4 regions of the Azonexus sp. MM2026_4 genome follow, and region 3 is predicted to be linked to each of the others. Evidence: riboswitches for the same ligand, from Rfam matches in the RefSeq annotation. Region 3 holds a riboswitch; each other region holds the start of a gene.
The links. Region 3 has a riboswitch for cobalamin ahead of AC0KWY_RS12990 (energy-coupling factor ABC transporter permease). Riboswitches for the same ligand answer to the same signal wherever they lie in the genome.
Positions count from the first base shown of each region.

Region 1: it holds a riboswitch for cobalamin, as region 3 does, so the genes downstream of both, cobT (nicotinate-nucleotide--dimethylbenzimidazole phosphoribosyltransferase) here and AC0KWY_RS12990 (energy-coupling factor ABC transporter permease) in region 3, are expected to answer to the same signal.
Region 2: it holds a riboswitch for cobalamin, as region 3 does, so the genes downstream of both, AC0KWY_RS00085 (TonB-dependent receptor domain-containing protein) here and AC0KWY_RS12990 (energy-coupling factor ABC transporter permease) in region 3, are expected to answer to the same signal.
Region 4: it holds a riboswitch for cobalamin, as region 3 does, so the genes downstream of both, AC0KWY_RS00100 (ribonucleoside-diphosphate reductase subunit alpha) here and AC0KWY_RS12990 (energy-coupling factor ABC transporter permease) in region 3, are expected to answer to the same signal.

Region 1 covers NZ_CM148380.1:3,198,400-3,202,586, reverse strand. The annotation lists gene cobC (alpha-ribazole phosphatase family protein) at 1-54, opposite strand, end outside; gene AC0KWY_RS15045 (adenosylcobinamide-GDP ribazoletransferase) at 42-803, opposite strand; gene cobT (nicotinate-nucleotide--dimethylbenzimidazole phosphoribosyltransferase) at 806-1,849, opposite strand; cobalamin riboswitch at 1,944-2,082, opposite strand; gene AC0KWY_RS15035 (AAA family ATPase) at 2,118-3,689, opposite strand; gene AC0KWY_RS15030 (ATP-binding protein) at 3,686-4,187, opposite strand, start outside.
Region 2 covers NZ_CM148380.1:33,876-38,062, reverse strand. The annotation lists gene AC0KWY_RS00090 (sensor histidine kinase) at 1-1,172, opposite strand, end outside; cobalamin riboswitch at 1,330-1,536, shown strand; gene AC0KWY_RS00085 (TonB-dependent receptor domain-containing protein) at 1,640-3,502, shown strand; gene AC0KWY_RS00080 (DEAD/DEAH box helicase) at 3,539-4,187, opposite strand, start outside.
Region 3 covers NZ_CM148380.1:2,751,506-2,755,692, forward strand. The annotation lists gene AC0KWY_RS12975 (LysR family transcriptional regulator) at 29-943, opposite strand; gene AC0KWY_RS12980 (sulfite exporter TauE/SafE family protein) at 1,027-1,764, shown strand; gene AC0KWY_RS12985 (hypothetical protein) at 1,764-1,979, shown strand; cobalamin riboswitch at 2,080-2,286, shown strand; gene AC0KWY_RS12990 (energy-coupling factor ABC transporter permease) at 2,405-3,082, shown strand; gene AC0KWY_RS12995 (energy-coupling factor ABC transporter substrate-binding protein) at 3,079-3,411, shown strand; gene cbiQ (cobalt ECF transporter T component CbiQ) at 3,401-4,132, shown strand; gene AC0KWY_RS13005 (energy-coupling factor ABC transporter ATP-binding protein) at 4,132-4,187, shown strand, end outside.
Region 4 covers NZ_CM148380.1:39,685-43,871, reverse strand. The annotation lists gene AC0KWY_RS00100 (ribonucleoside-diphosphate reductase subunit alpha) at 1-2,766, opposite strand; cobalamin riboswitch at 2,925-3,121, opposite strand; gene AC0KWY_RS00095 (acyl-CoA synthetase) at 3,381-4,187, shown strand, end outside.

The DNA of each region.
Region 1 (4,187 bases), 450 kb from region 3:
GGGCGCGATCAAGGGGCGCGGGTGACGCACCAGGTACAGCGTCAGCGCGGCCATTGCGCGAGCAATCCGAGGTAGAAGGCGATTTCGGCGAGCTGCTGGGTGGCGCCCAGGCAGTCGCCGGTGTAACCGCCCAGCCAGCGGCGGAACTTGGCCGCCAGCCAGACCGTCGCCAGCAGCGCCAGCAGCAGGCCGGCCGCCGCTTGCGGCCAAGGAAGCCAGAGTAGCGGCGCCAGCGCGAACGCCAGGGCGAACAGCAGCGCCCCCGGCGCCAGCCGGCTGGCCAGCGGCCTGGCCTTCGACTGCGCGTCGTCGCGCACGTAGTCCATGCTCGCCAGCAACAGCGTCGCGCAGCCGCGCGAGCAGGCATGGCCGGCGAGCAGCGCCACCGGCACCAGCGCCGGATCGAGCGCCGCCAGCAATACGAACTTGCCGGTCAGCCCAAGCCACAGCGCGACCACGCCGTAACTGCCGACGCGCGAATCCTTCATGATCGCCAGGATGCGCGACTTCTCCCAGCCGCCGCCGAGACCGTCGGCAGTGTCGGACAGACCGTCCTCGTGGAAGGCGCCGGTGGCGTAGAGCGTCGCCGCCATCGCCAGCAGTACCGCCACCGATTGCGGCCAGAACTGCAGCGCTGCCAGGTAGACCAGCGCGCCAATCCCGCCGACGACCAGACCGACCGCCGGGAACCAGCGCGCCGAATGCTGCAGCGCCTCGGCCGAATGACCGACCCAGGCCGGCACCGGCAGCCGGGTGAAGAAACGCAGGGCGCCGAGGAAGTATTCGAGCTCGCGGCGCAGCATGGCTAGCCGGCGACGCCGGCCGACTCGAAACTGGCCATTTCGTTGAGAAAGGCGACCGCCGCCTGGACCAGCGGAAAGGCCAGCGCGGCGCCGGTGCCCTCGCCCAGGCGCAGGCCCAGGTCGAGCAGCGGCTCGGCTTGCAACGCCTGCAACTGGGCACGCTGGCCGGGCTCGGCCGAACGGTGGCAGAAGACGCAGTAGTCGAGCAAGGCCGGTTCGAGACGCGCGGCGACCAGCGCCGCCGCGCCGACGATGAAGCCGTCGATGAGCAGCACCATCTTCGCTTCCGCCGCCGCCAGCATGGCGCCGGCCATGGTTGCTATCTCGAAGCCGCCGAACTCGGCGAGCACGGCAAAGGCGTCGTCGTCGCCGCCAGCGGCGCGATAGCGGGTCAGCGCCTGCTCCAGCAGCGCCTGTTTACGCGCCAGCCCGGCATCGTCGAGACCGGTGCCGCGCCCGACGCAATCGGCCAGTGGCACGCCGGTCAGGCAATGGGTAATCAAGGACGCCGAAGCGGTGTTGCCGATGCCCATTTCGCCGAAACCGACCACCTTGCAGCCGGCTGCCGCCAGCCCGAAGACCACGCCCGCCCCCTGTTCGATCGCCTGCGCGCATTGCGCTGCCGTCATCGCCGGGGTTTCCAGGTAATTGGCCGTGCCCGGCGCCACCTTGAGATCGATCAGGCCTTCACGCGGGCCGCCGAAATCGTGCGCCACACCGGCATCGACCACCGCCAGGCCAAGCCCGTTCTGGCGCGCGAAGACGTTGATCGCCGCGCCGCCGGCGAGGAAGTTCTCGACCATCTGCCAGGTCACGTCCTGCGGATAGGCCGAGACACCGGCCCTGGCGGCGCCGTGATCGCCGGCGAAGACCAGCATCTGCGGCCGGTCGAGCGACGGCGTCAGCGTCTGCTGGATCAGGCCGATGCGCACCGCGAGCGACTCCAGTTGACCGAGCGCGCCGAGCGGCTTGGTTTTGCGATCAACCTTGTGTCTGAGCGAATTTTCGATGCCCCGGTCGGGGGCGACGATTGCGAACGAATGCATCCGATTCTCCAAAAGCGAAAGGGCCTCGTGCCCGCATCGTCCAGACGCGAACACGAAGCCCTGTCCACAGGCTTTCTGTTTTTCCGTCCGACAGGTCTTCTGGCTTCCGGATCGTCCCCCTGACCGCGCCTTCCCGGAGCGTCTGTTTCCGCTCGTAGTGGCCTATTGCGATCGGAGTCCCCGGTTACAGCGGCGGGCCCGCCCCGGAATAGAGTTGCCTCGCACCGGGTTCCGTTTTGTCGAACGCGGCGATTATACCCGCGCCGCGCTAGCCGGCGACCAGCGACGGCGCCATGCGGGCGAGGATCTCCCGCGCCGGCAAGCGGATTTCGGGCGCCACGTCGTTGAGCAGTTCGGCGTTGCCGGCCACCGCCGCCACCAGGGCGGCACGCACCGGCTGCAGGGACTCACCAATGCCGGAGGCGTCCAGCTCGGCCAGGACGCGCTTGCCGACCTGCAATTCCACGGCAGACGGAAGCAGCGCCACGATTACCCGCAAAAACGCCGTGCCTGCAACCACTTCGTGTTGCTGCGCGGTGAACAATCGGCGAACTTCGCTCATCAGTTCGTCGGCTTGGCGGATTGGCGGCGCTCGCGATGGCGCCGGCTCGGCGCAGCGCAACATATCCGGCCCGGCGGCGAGATCGAGGCTGTAGTAGGCATGCAGGAATCCGACCAGCCGCATCAACCTGCGCCGCGCACGTTGACCGGCGCGCATCAGGTACCAGATGTTGAAGAAGCGTTCGGCAACCTGGAAAGCCATGCGCTTGCCTTGCCCGGCCTTGACCTTTTCGACGATGCCGGCCTGGGCCAGACGATCGAGCTGGGCCGAGGCCTGGTTGACGTTCCAGCCCAGGGCATCGGCAACCTGACGAGCAGTCATCGGGTCCCAGTGCAGGGCCAGCTTATCGAGCAACAGTTGCGCCTGCACCGGCAGTTCGTCGAAGCGAGCCTTGTACTGTGGCGTCACTTCATCGAGCAGGCTCTCGAGATCGGCGCACACATCGCTATCGAATCCCTTCAACAACACGCCGTAGGCCAGCACGGCGAGACGCGGGTTGCCGCCGGTCAGCGTATGCAGCACGCGCATGCGCCCGAAATCCTCCTGCACTCGCCTGATCAGCGCTTCGGCACCGTGCCGGCGCGCGAGGTTGACGATGGTCTCGCGCATTTCCTCTTCGCTGAGACCGCGCAGCTCGTCGATGCGGAAGAAATCGTAGAAGGCACGACCGTAGTCGTAGCTGGCTTCCAGCGCCCGACTACTGGCACCGATCAGCATCAGTTGCGGGTGTTCCTGCAGGGCTTCGCGCAAGGCCCAGTCCTTGTCCTTGAGGCGGTCGAGAATCAAGTCGATGTTGTCGACGAGCAGGATCAGGCGGCGCCCCAGCTTTCCCGCGCTGCGTAGCAAGGCCTGCAGGGCACCCTCGCCGTCCTTGCGATCGAGGCGCGCAACTTCGGCGTCGATGGCGCTCATTTCGGCGGCGCGTCCGTAGCTTTCCAGGTAGCCGCCCAATGCATCAAGGCAGTTGAGCCAGAAATCGGCAAGACTGGCGACGTTGTACTGCTCCTCCGGGAAAACCAGCGGTATCCAGGCAGCGGCAAGCTCGGCGTCGTCATCAACGGCAATCGCCAGGCGGCGCAGCAGGGTGGATTTGCCCATGCCGCGCTGGCCGAGGATCAACCTGTGTTGCGGGCGAGTGCCCGGTTTTTCGCGACGGAAATCGTCGATGAAGCGGGCGAGCAGTTTCGGGCGGGCAACGTAGTAGGCGCGCACTTCGTCGCGGCTCCACAGTGCCGGGTTATAGAGGGCGGGACGTTTCAGGGCGGTATCGCGGTTCATGCCAGCCTCCGTTGCCAGAAGACACGCAGCCATTCCAGGCGGAACGCGTAGCGACCGGCGCGCTCAATTAAGTAGCCATCGCTGACCAGCACTTCGAGCAGGTAGTTGAGCGTCTTGTCGCGCACAGCCGGATCGCCGATGGCGGCGGCCAGCGCCTGCGCCAGGTTTTCCCGGGTGTTGCCCGCAGTCAACCGGCAGATTTGCGTCAAAATCCTTACTGCGTGCCCCGCCTCCGGCTGGCCGAGTTCCTCGTCCAGGCGCTGGCGCCAGTAGTCGAAATGGTTGCGGTAGCCCATGCCCAGCAGTTTCTCGAATACCAGCTCGACCATCGCCGCATCCGGCGCCCGACCGCATTCCTCGCTCTCTTCGCGCAGATGCTCGAACATCAGTTGCAAGTAGTAAGGCACCGGCCAGCCGACACGCCCGACGATGGCGGCACGCAAGCCTTCGTCAAGTTCGATCGCGTAGCTCTTGGCCAACTCGCCAAGGAAACGACAG
Region 2 (4,187 bases), 1.9 Mb from region 3:
TCCACCGCCTCCTTGGCCTCGGTCAGGGCGGCCATCGCCATGCGGCGGCCACGGGCGACGTGCAGCAACAGGCCGACCAGCAGGGTTTCCAGCACCAGCAGCCCGATCACGCCGACAATCTGCCAACGATAGGTTGCCCAGAGCGAAACGGGCCGATTGATGATCACGGCGCCGGCTGGCAGATCGTCCTCGCTGACGCCAAAACGCTGCATCACCGGATAATCGAAGATATCCTGGGTCGGCGTGGTCATGACGACGGGAATGCTGTCGGCCGGTGTCCCGTCGAGAATGCGTAGCGCCATGCCGGCCATCGTCCGCCCCTGCTCGGCGGCCGTGATGATGTGACCGCCCAGGGCGCCGGCATTGAGATGGAAGTCCCAGAACGTATAGGCGGGAAACGGACTGCCGGCGGTGATCCGGCTACCGTTCTCGGCCGGCGACAGGGCGCGGCCGCCCCCCTTGTCGCTCACCTGGCCGATCAGGAACAACAGGCTATCGGCGGGTAGCGCGGCGAGACGCCGGTGAACTTCCTCGATCGATGCATCCTTGAGCACGACGACATCGAAGCGCTTGCGCAGCTCGGGAAACACCGTTTGTTCGGCCACCTCGCCGATCCGCCTGCTGCTGGCGTCCGCCGTGGAAACGACGAAAGCCAGCGTGCGCACCCGCGGATGCACCCCGAGCGCCATGGCAACGGCATCGCCAATGGCGATTTCCTCGTTCACCCCAGTGATGTTGGCAACCCCCTCGGCCACCTCCGGGCGGAAATTGTTGTAGCCCCCGAAAACGATCGGCTGCTGCGGAAACAGGCGGGCACGATGACGGATCGCGAAATCGAAGGCGGCATTGTCGGCGACCACCACCACGTCGGGCGGGTATTCGGCGTACTTGACCGCCATCGCCTGCGCCAACGGCTCGATCTGCGCGCCGTAAGCGAAACGGCGGCTATCGAGATACTCGACGGAAAGCTCGATCTTCCTGCCGGAAGCAGCGAGGCGCGCCCGGAAAGCGTCCTCGATGCCGTCGCTCCAGGAATAGCCGCGATGGTAGGAATTGATGAAGAGGATGCGTGCCTCCGGCGTTCCCGCCGCGTTCGCGGCGCAACCCGCCATTCCCGCCAGCAAGACGAGGATGACGACGCACGAACGCAGGATGGCGGGAAGACCAGGCATGAGTTTGCTGAGTGATCAACGCTGAAAGGCATCATAGCGCACGATCCCGGACCTTTGTTTGCCGCCTTCCGTCTCACGTCGGCAGAATTGCAACGGTCGCGACAAGACCTTCGCCGGTTCCGCCCGCCCACCCGGACCAGGCGCCCCCGGCTCCGCTATAATCACGCCCGTTTCAGGTGCCGTGCGCGATATTCCTCGCCACGGTGAAACGGGAAAGCGGTGCGCCTCCGACGAGGCAATTCCGCTGCTGCCCCCGCAACGGTAAGCAAGTGCGGGCGCGCCATCGAGCCACTGGGTTTCCCCCCGGGAAGGCGGCGCGTCAAGACTTGCGAGCCCGGAGACCGGCCTGTGACGCAAGCGAAAGGACCACGGGGTGGTGGCGCCGGCTGATCCAGCCCAGTTTCCCCGTGCACTTTCTTTTCATCGCACACCGGCATGCGGGGACGCCTGCCGGCCAGGGGAAAATCATGCAAATCCGCCTCAAGCCCAGCGCAGCCCTTTTGCTGCCGCTCTTTGCCGGCAGCGCGCCGGCTGCCGCCGACCTCGGTACCGTTGTCGTCACCGCCACCCGTCAGGAAAACCGTGTCGCCGAAGTGCTCGCCGACGTTAGCGTCATCGACCGCGCGGAAATCGAACGCAGCGGCCAGGACACCGTCACCGAGCTGCTCGCCCGTCAGCCCGGCATCCAGACCGCGAGCAACGGCGGTCCCGGCACCACGACCAGCTTCTACCTGCGCGGCAGCAACTCGAACCAGACCAAGGTGCTGGTCGACGGCATCGCCATCAACTCGGCCGACCTCTCGGGCTCGCCGCTGCGCTTCCTGGCGCTGGCCAATATCGAGCGCATCGAGATCCTGCGCGGCCCGGCGGCCACGCTCTATGGCGCCGACGCTCTGGGCGGCGTGATCCACATCATCACCCGGCGCGGCGCGCCGGGCCTGCGCGCCGATGGCTACGTCGGCTACGGCAGCGACCATACCCGCGAGACCAGTGCCGGCGTCAGCGGCGGCGACGAACACTGGCGTTTCCGCGTCGAAGCCAACCACCGCGCCAGCGACGGCTTTTCGGCGCAGCGCCATGCCAGCAACCGCGACGCCGACGACGACGCCTACCGCAACACCGGCGGCAGTGCCGCGCTCTCCTTCATTCCCGCCGCCGGCCACGAGATCGGCGGCATCTGGCGGCGCAACGAGGGCCTCGTCCATTACGACAGCGGCAACCAGCCGGCGACCGGCAACTACGACGACCGCGCCCGCTTCACCACCGAGCAATGGCAGTTGTTCAGCCGCAACCGCCTGAGCGATGTCTGGACCAGCCGCCTGCAGTACGGCGAAGCCGAGGACCGCCAGAAATCCTATTACTGGGACGCCTGGGCCTGGCCGTTGCCGGTCGAGACGATCACCCGGCAGAACACGCGCAACCGGCAATTGAGCTGGCAGAACGACCTGACGCTGCCGCTCGGCAAGCTGCTGCTGGCGGCCGAACGCCAGGAGCAGGAAATCAGCCCCGACACCGGTTTTGCCCAGCGCCCGAAGGTCGACAACGACTCCGTCCTCGCCGGCTGGACCGCCAGCCTCGGCGACCATAGCTGGCAGCTCAACGCCCGCCGCGACGATCATTCCGAATTCGGTGGCGAAACCACCTGGGGCGTCGCCTACGGCTACCGCCTGAGCCGCGAACTGCGCGCCCACGCCAGCTACGGCACCGCCTTCAAGGCGCCGTCGGTGTACCAGTTGTTCATGACCTCGCCCTGGGGCAACGGCAATCCCGACCTCAAGCCGGAGAAATCGCGCAATCGCGAGATCGGGCTGAGTTGGGACAACGGCGTGCACGCACTGAGCGCCACCTGGTACCACAACCGGGTCAGCAACCTGATCGACTGGGTTTCCGATCCGGTCACCTGGATCGGCACCTACGAGAACGTCGACAAGGCCCGCCTCGAAGGCGCGACGCTGACCTACGCCGGCCGCTTCGGGCAATGGAACCTGCGCGCCAGCTACGACTGGCTGGATGCGAAGAACACCAGCAACGGTTTCGAACTGGGCCGGCGCGCCCGCGACAAGGCGATGCTCGGCGTCAGCCGCAACTGGGGGCCGCTCGAAACCGGCGTCGAAGTGCTGGGTGTCGGCAAGCGCTACAACACCAATACCGAAACCGGGCGCATGGGCGGCTACGGTCTGGTCAACCTGACCGCGCGTTACGCGATCACCGGCGAACTGGCGGTCGAGGCGCGCCTGAACAACCTGTTCGACAAGAAGTACGAAACCGCGCTCGGCTACAACACGCCCGGCATGAACGCCTTCGTCGGCCTGCGCTACAGCCCGAAGTAAGGAAACCGGCGGCGGGATTCCCGCCGCCCCCGCCCCCTACTCGCCCCGGATCAGCGCCACCAAGTCTTCCGTCGACGGCAGCGTTAACGCGTCACCCTCGTCGAGGATGCTGTCGGCCAGCGCCCGCTTGTCGTGGTGCAGGTTGACGATGCGTTCCTCGATGCTGCCCTTGCTGACCAGACGATAGACGGTGACCGGCCGGAGCTGGCCGATGCGGTGGGCGCGGCCCATCGCCTGGTCCTCGGCGGCCGGGTTCCACCAGGGGTCGGTGATCACCACGTAGTCGGCGGCGGTCAGGTTGAGGCCGAAGCCGCCGGCTTTCAGGCTGATCAGGAAGAGGTCGCTGTCGCCGGCCTGGAAGGCGGCGACGCGCTTGCTACGTTCGGCGGCCGGCGTCGCGCCGTCCAGGTACTGGTAGCTGATGCCGGCGGCGTCGAGCGGCGCGCGCAGGATCTGCAGGAAATCGACGAACTGGCTGAAGACCAGGGTCTTGTGCCCGTTGGCGGTGAGTTCGGCGGCCAGTTCGGCGAAGGCCTGCACCTTGGCGCCGACGATGCCGAATTCCGGGCTGACCAGGCGCGGATCGCAGGCGGCGCGGCGCAGTTTGGTCAGTTGCGCCAGGATGTTGAAACGCGCCTGCCCGGCCTGGGCATCGAGCGTCCCGACCTCGTCGATCGCTTGTCGG
Region 3 (4,187 bases):
TCATGGAAATCATCTGCAAGCACGCCCCCTACCGAACCGCCCCCGACAGAAAATCCAGAAGCGCCGCCGCCGGGCCTGCCAGGGTCGCGTCGCTGGCGGTGCACAGCAGCAGTTTCCGGTTCGCCCACGGGTCTGCCAGCGGCAGCCAATCGATTTTCGGGCTGGTCAGGCGGCGGGCGGTGGTCTCGGGAAGGATCGCGATGCCGACCTCGTCCGCGACGAGGCTCACTACCGCGTCCAGGCTGCGTACCCGCACGCGGTAGTGGATGCCGCGCCCGTACTGGATGGCCTGGTTTTGTATGAAGCGGCTCAGGCCGCTTTCGGACGGCAGGCCGACGAAGGGATGTTGCAGGAGGTCGGCGAATGGCACACTGGCTTTCTGTCGCGGGCACTGCGCGGTAGGAAATACCGCCACCAGCCGATCCTCGCGAAAGAAACGGGTGTTCAGCCCCTCGGTCCGCACGTAGTTGGCGACGATGCCGATGTCGGCCTGCTCCTGGCGCATCGCCGACAGCACATCCTGGCTACCCAGTTCGCGCAGATCGATATCAAGCGCCTGGTGTTCGACAAGGAAGCGGCCGATCAGCGGCGGCAGGTATTCCGTCATCGCGGCGGTATTGCACAGCACCCGGACGGTGCTGCGGACGCCGTGCGCGAAGGCGGCCATTTCGGCGTGCAGCATCTCCAGTTCGCGCTCCAGCCGGCCCGCATGCCTGAGCAGCGTCCGCCCGGCGTCGGTCAATTTGACGCCGTGTTTCGAGCGCTGCAGCAGCGCCGTGCCCAGGGCATGCTCCATCTTCTGCAAGCGCGTGCTGGCGGCGGCCAGCGAAAGATGCACATTTTCTGCGCCACGGGTGATCGATCCGGCCTCGGCAATGGCTGCGAAGACGTGCAGGTCGTAAGTGGAAATACGATGCGGCAAGACGGATCGGTTGAGCGGCATGGTCGTCATCCTTCGGTTTTGGCAGAGGTTACCACCGCCAAGCTGTGATCGACAGGCGCCATCCTCTGGCTGATCATCGAGACATGGACACCGAAACGTATCTGATCATTGCTGCCGTGTTTCTCGCCGCCGGGGTGGTCAAGGGAATCTCCGGGCTGGGACTGCCGACCATTTCGATGGCGCTGCTCAGCTTGCTGATGGCGCCGGCCAAGGCCGCGATGCTCATGGTCCTGCCTTCGTTTGCGACCAATATCGCGCAGTGCTTCGGTCCGCATTGGCGGCGCCTGGCCCGGAATTTCTGGCCCCTGTGGGCTTGCCTGGCGCTGCTCACCCTCTACAGCCCGCTCGCCAGCATCGAGACGGCGGGAAGTCGGGCCACCGCTATCCTCGCTGTCGTGCTGATCGCCTATGGAATCTGGGGTCTGTGGAAGCCGAGCCTGCCGGAAATGCGCGCAGAAGCCCGGTGGACCGCAGCGCTCGTCGGTGCCTTGTCCGGTCTGGTCGCGGCAGCGACCGGCGTGTTCGTGATGCCGCTGGTGCCTTACCTGCAGTCGCTGCGCCTGGCCAAGGAGGAGTTCATGCAAGGGCTGGGGATCAGTTTCATGATTGCCACCGTGGCGCTGAGCATCCGGCTTGGCACGGCCAACGCGGAGGAACTGCTCGCCAACCTTCCCGGCTGCGCCACGGCCCTGGTCGCCGCCTTTCTGGGCCTCTGGATGGGTGGCCGACTGCGAGGGCGGTTGAATCCGAGCCAGTTTCAGCGCGCGCTTTATGGGGTTTTTGTCGCGCTGGGCTCGATCATGCTGAGCCGGGCCCTGTGATGATCCCCAAGGCGAGCGCTCGGGAAGCGCCGGCGCAGGCCCTGGAGCGGGCTTACCGTATGGCGCTGGGTGTGGAGGCCGCCGCGCGGCAAAGATTGGGCGATGGCGATCCCGCTTTCGTCGATCTGACGCAGTGGTTGCTTGCTGCCGAACTCCTCAGCCTCCTCGATGAACTGCGCGCGGGACTGCTGGTACCGTTCGATCCTCGCTCATGACTGCGTCAATCGCCATCCAGCCCGTCCCCATTTTCCCGAAACGGGTGGGCAAACCGGCTTTTCCCCGCCTGCGGTTTCCTTCGCCATGATGCCGGTGTTAGAATCGGCCCCGCTTTCAGGTACCCGTTTCGCATTGCGGATCGGGTTTAAACGGGAAGCCGGTGCGTCACCTTGCGTGGCAATTCCGGCGCAGCCCCCGCTGCTGTAAGCCTGACGACCCTGTTTTTGCCACTGTGTGTTCGCACACGGGAAGGTGCAGGGAAGGATGACGGCGAGCCAGAAGACCGACCTCAAAGCCAGGTAGTGCCATTCTCCGGGGTGATGAGAGCGGTTCTGAGACAGATGCGCGCGTGCTGGGCACGCCCTGACCTTCTCCGATTCGTGCTGATTTTCCCCGGGGGTTTCATCGCTTCGGGGAGGAAGTCATGCACATCATGGAAGGTTTTTTGCCGGTGGACCATGCCATCGGCTGGTCGCTGGCGTCGGCGCCGTTTCTTGCCTGGGGCGTGCATTCGGTGCGCCGGCAATTGCAGGCGCAGCCGGAGCAGCGCATGTTGCTCGGCGTTGCCGCCGCCTTTGCTTTTGTCCTCTCCGCGCTCAAGCTGCCGTCGGTCACCGGCAGTTGCTCGCATCCCACCGGCGTCGGGCTCGGCGCGCTGTTGTTCGGGCCGCTGGCGATGGTGCCGGTCGGCTTCGTCGTCCTGTTGTTCCAGGCGCTGTTGCTGGCGCACGGCGGGCTGACGACGCTGGGCGCCAATGTGTTTTCGATGGCCATCGTCGGGCCTTTCGTCGCCGCCGGGCTGTTCCGGCTCGGTCGCCGGCTCGGCCTGTCGCTCGCCGTCTGCGTGTTCACTGCTGCCTGCCTGGGCGATCTCGCCACCTATCTGACCACCGCGATCCAGCTGGCCTGGGCCTTTCCCGATCCGGCCGGCGGTTTTGCCGCCTCCTTGCTCAAGTTCGGCGGCATCTTCGCGATCACGCAGATTCCGCTGGCGATCAGCGAAGGGCTGCTGACGGTGCTGGTGGTCAATACCCTGACCCGCTTCAACGCTCAGGAACTGCAAGGCTTGCCGCTGTTTGCCGGAAACGGGGGCAAGGCATGAAGAAGCAGAATCTGTTGATTTTGGCCGCCGTTGTGCTGTTGACCGTGCTGCCGCTGTGGCTGGTGCCTTATCTGGGCATCGGCGGCGCCGACGGCGAGCTGTTCGGCGGCGCCGACGACAAGGCGCAGCAGGCCATCGCTACCGTCGCGCCGGGCTACCAGCGTTGGTTCGAGCCGCTACTGGAACCGGCCAGCGGCGAGATCGCCTCCTTGCTGTTTGCCTTGCAGGCGGCGCTGGGGGCCGGCGTCATCGGTTACTGGCTGGGTTGCGCGGTAACCCGCGACAAGCTGCGCAAACAAGGCGAAGCACAGGCGCCGCATGCTGATTGAGCAGGCGGCCTACGCCAACCGCTGGCGCGGCGTCAGCCCGGCGGCCAAGGCGGCGTTCGCGCTGGCCGGGCTACTGGCGGCCTTTGCCGCGGTGTCGCCGGGGGCAGCGCTGCGCCTGGCACTGTGCTCCGCCGTGCTGACCTGCGTCGGTGCCGGCGTGCCGGCGGGCCTCTACCTGCGCGTCGCGGCGCCGGCGGCGGGTTTTCTCGGCTTGTCCTGCGTCGGGCTGCTGGTGGCGGTCGATCCCGACAGCGGCTGGCGCTGGGCGCCGGAAGCCTGGCCGCAGGTCGCCGCGCTCGCCGGCCGCTCGCTCGCCGCGCTGGCGGCCTTGCTCGGGCTGGTGCTGACGACGCCGCTGTCCGACCTGATCGCGCTGCTGCGCCGCCTGCGCTGCCCGGCCGTGCTGCTCGACCTGATGGTGCTTTGCTACCGCATGCTCTTCGTCTTCTCGCAGGCGGTGCATGAGGTGCGCACGGCGCAGCAGGCGCGTCTGGGCGATGCGACGCTGCGCCACAGCCTGCGCTCGCTCGGCCAACTCACGGCCAACCTGGCGCTGCAGGTCTGGCAGCGCGCGCAGGCGCTGCATCTGGCGGCGCTGGCGCGCAACGGCGACGGCAGCCTGCGCTTCCTGACGCCGCAGTTCGCCCACACCGGGCGCGACACCGCGCTCGCCGTGCTGGCCGGCGGCGGCCTGCTGATCCTGGCGCGGTGGGCCTCCTGATGTTGCTCGAAGCTGTTTCGCTCAGCCACCGCTACGCCGACGGCAGCCTCGGCCT
Region 4 (4,187 bases), 1.9 Mb from region 3:
TCATTGGCAAGCCTCGCACTCCGGATTGTCAATCGAACAGAATTTCGGCGCCTCCTCCTGCACCACCGCATCGTCGCGCCCGCCGGACTTTTCCGCCTGGCTGGCGCCCAGCGTGCGCAGGTAGTAGGTGGTCTTGAGGCCGCGCTTCCAGGCCAGTTTGTAGATTTCGTCGAGTTTCTTGCCGGAGGGCAGCGCCAGGTAGAGGTTGAGCGACTGCGCCTGGTCGATCCATTTCTGGCGCCGCGCCGCGGCTTCGATCAGCCACACCGGGTCGATCTCGAAGGCGGTGGCGTAGCGGGCTTTGAGTTCGTCGGGCACGCGGTCGATGCGGGCGAGCGAGCCGTCGAAATACTTGAGGTCGGCGACCATCACTTCGTCCCACAGGTCGAGCGCCTTGAGGTCGCGCACCAGCGCTTCGTTGACCACGGTGAATTCGCCGGACAGGTTGGATTTGACGTAGAGGTTCTGGTAGGCCGGCTCGATGCTGGCGGAGACGCCGACGATGTTGGAGATGGTCGCGGTCGGCGCGATGGCGACGCAGTTGGAGTTGCGCATGCCGTGGCGGGCGATGCGTTGCTTGAGCGCATCCCAGTCGAGGCGGCTGTCACGGTTGAGTTCGACCGCTTCGCCGCGCCCGGCTTCGAGCAGCGCGATGCTTTCGTGCGGCAGGATGCCGCGATCCCACAGGCTGCCGGTGAAGCTGGAGTAGCGGCCGCGCTCCTTTGCCAGTTCGGTCGACGCCCAGTAGGCCTGGTAGCAGACGGCTTCCATGCTGCGGTCGGCGAATTCGACGGCTTGCGGCGAGGCGTAGGCGATGCCGAGTTGGTACAGGCAATCGGCAAAGCCCATGATGCCCATGCCGACCGGGCGGTGGCGCAGGTTGGCGTTGCGCGCCTTGGGCGTCGCGTAGAAGTTGATGTCGACGACGTTGTCGAGCATGCGCATGGCCGTCTGCACGGTGCGGGCGAGCTTTGCCTGGTCAAGCTGGCCGTCCTTCAGGTGCGCCAGCAGATTGACCGAACCGAGGTTGCACACCGCCGTTTCCGAATCCGAGGTGTTCAGCGTGATTTCGGTGCACAGGTTGCTCGAATGGACGACGCCGACGTGCTGCTGCGGCGAGCGCAGGTTGCAGGCGTCCTTGAAGGTTATCCACGGATGCCCGGTCTCGAACAGCATGGTCAGCATCTTGCGCCACAGTTGCACGGCCGGCACTTTCTTGTGCAGCTTCAACTGGCCGGCGGCAGCCTTGGCTTCGTAGGCTTCATAGGCTTCGACAAAGGCGCGGCCGGATTTTTCGTGCAGGTCGGGGACGTCAACCGGCGAGAACAGCGTCCACTCGCCACCGGCGATCACGCGCTGCATGAACAGGTCGGGAATCCAGTTGGCGGTGTTCATGTCGTGCGTGCGGCGGCGCTCGTCGCCGGTGTTCTTGCGCAGTTCGAGGAATTCCTCGATGTCCAGGTGCCAGGTTTCCAGGTAGGCGCAGACGGCGCCCTTGCGCTTGCCGCCCTGGTTCACGGCGACCGCCGTGTCGTTGACCACCTTCAGGAAGGGAATGACGCCCTGGCTCTGGCCGTTGGTGCCCTTGATCCGGCTGCCCAGCGCGCGCACCGGCGTCCAGTCGTTGCCGAGGCCGCCGGCGTACTTCTGCAACAGCGCGTTTTCCTTGATCGATTGGTAGATGCCGTCGAGGTCGTCGGCCACCGTGGTCAGGTAGCAGGACGACAGTTGCGAATGCAGGGTGCCGCTGTTGAACAGGGTCGGCGTCGAGCACATGAAGTCGAAGCTGGAAATCAGGTCGTAGAACTCGATGGCGCGCGTTTCGCGGTCGATTTCGTTCAAGGCCAGGCCCATCGCCACGCGCATGAAGAAGAGCTGCGGCGTTTCGATGCGGCGGCCGTCGATGTGCAGGAAATAGCGGTCGTAAAGCGTCTGCAGGCCGAGGTAGCCGAACAGCTGGTTGCGCTCGGGCTTCAACGCGGCGGCCAGGCGCTCCAGATCGTAATCGGCCAGGCGCGGGTCGAGCAGTTCGGCGGCGATGCCGCGGGCGATGAATTTCGGGAAATAGCCGGCGTCGACCGCAGGATTTTGCGCCGCCTCGGCGCCGACCGCCTCTTCGTTCAGGCTGGCCAGCAGCAGGCGGGCGGTGGCGTAGTCGTAGCCCGGTTCGCGCTCGATCAGCGTGCGCGCGGCCAGAATCAGCGCCTGCTGGACGTCGGCCAGGGCGACACCGTCGTAGAGGTTGCGCAAGGCGTGGTCGAGGATGCTGCGCGCCGACACCTGCTCGCCCAGCCCGGCGCAGGCGGACTCGCAGCGGCGCAATAGCGCCGCCACGTCGAGCGGCCGGCGTTCGCCGTCCACCGTCACGTGCAGTTGCGGCACGCCCTGCACTTCCGCCAGCGTGGCGCGCTCGCCGGCGCGGCGTTCGCGGTAGAGCACGTAGGCGCGGGCAACGTCGTGTTCGCCGGAGCGCATCAGCGCCAGCTCGACCTGGTCCTGGATGTCCTCGATATGCACCGTACCGCCGTCCGGCAGACGGCGGGTCAGCGAGCGGACGACGGCCTCGGTAAGCTGGGCGACGACTTCGCGCACCCGCGACGAGACGGCGCTCTGGCTGCCCTCGACGGCGAGGAAGGCCTTGGTCATGGCCACCGAGATCTTCTCGGCGTTGAAGCCGACGACGGCGCCGTTGCGGCGGATGACCTGGAGAGCCGCCGTGCTGTGGGCGGAAAGATCGGAAAGACGGGCTAGGACGTTGACGGACACGGCGATTCTCCGGCATGGGGGGCGGAGAACCGGGACAGCGTGCGCCGGGCAAGACGAACGCCGCCGCGGGCAAAACCCGTTGCGACCTGCGACTCACGAACGAAAACCGGCTGCGACACGCTCATACCTTTCGCCAGGGACACCCCGCCCCATCGTTGGTTGGAAGGACGTTGCGGCAGGTCTCCTGGCTCTCGGCTCAACGCTTTCCACCGCCTTCCCGGTACGAAACCAGTGGCAAAGATGGGCAGAAAGCTCGCCGATGACAGTTGCGGGGGCAGCCCCGGATTCAAGGTCACAGACCTTTCACCGGATTCCCTTTTGATCCCTTGCGGGAACCGTCAACGCGGCGAAGTCTAGCTTCGCGTCATTGCCGCGTCAAGGCGCGGACACCATATTTAGTGGCCAGCAAGGAAATTTCCACTAACTGTAGTAACCACTCCCAAAGCCATTACCGACCGCCATTTTACGTAATTTAATTCACAATGATTAACCGCAACAATTCGTTGTTTATTAACCGAATTTTTGCATTGCAACAATCGAGTCTGTTCCGCTATAAATCGCGTTTTACTAATTATTAATTTTTGCCAACCATCAACTCACGCAGGAGACAGCACGTGACCAACCCGTACGCCCATGGCCTCGACAAGAATCCGGCCAACTACATCCCGCTTTCCCCGCTCACCTTCCTCGAACGCTCGGCCTTCATCTACCCGAAGCGAATCTCGGTGATCCAGGGCGAGCAGCGCTACACCTGGAAGGACAGCTACGCGCGCTGTCGCCAGCTCGCCTCGGCGCTGCAGCAGCGCGGCATCGGCAAGGGCGACACGGTGGCGGCGATGCTGCCCAACAGCAACGCCATGTTCGAATGCCATTTCGGCGTGCCGATGAGCGGCGCCGTGCTCAACACGCTGAACACCCGCCTCGACGCCGAAGCGATCGCCTTCATGCTGAGCCACGGCGAAGCCAAGGTGCTGATCACCGACCCGGAATTCTCGCCCGTGATCAAGGACGCCCTGGCCCTGCTCGAAGGACCGAAGCCGCAGGTCATCGACAGCCTCGACCCCGAGTTCACCGGCGGCGAAGCGCTCGGCGAGATCGACTACGAAGCCTTCATCGGCAACGGCGACCCGGAATTCGCCTGGGAACTGCCGGCCGACGAATGGGACCCGATCACCCTCAACTACACCTCGGGCACCACCGGTAACCCGAAGGGCGTCGTCTATCACCATCGCGGCGCCTACCTGAACGCCGCTTCCAACATCATTTCCTGGGGCATGCCGCCGCACTCGGTCTATCTGTGGACACTGCCGATGTTCCACTGCAACGGCTGGTGCTTCCCGTGGACGCTGGCCGCCAATGCCGGCACCAACGTCTGCCTGCGCAAGGTCGATCCGGCGCTGGTCTTCGGCCTGATCAAGGAA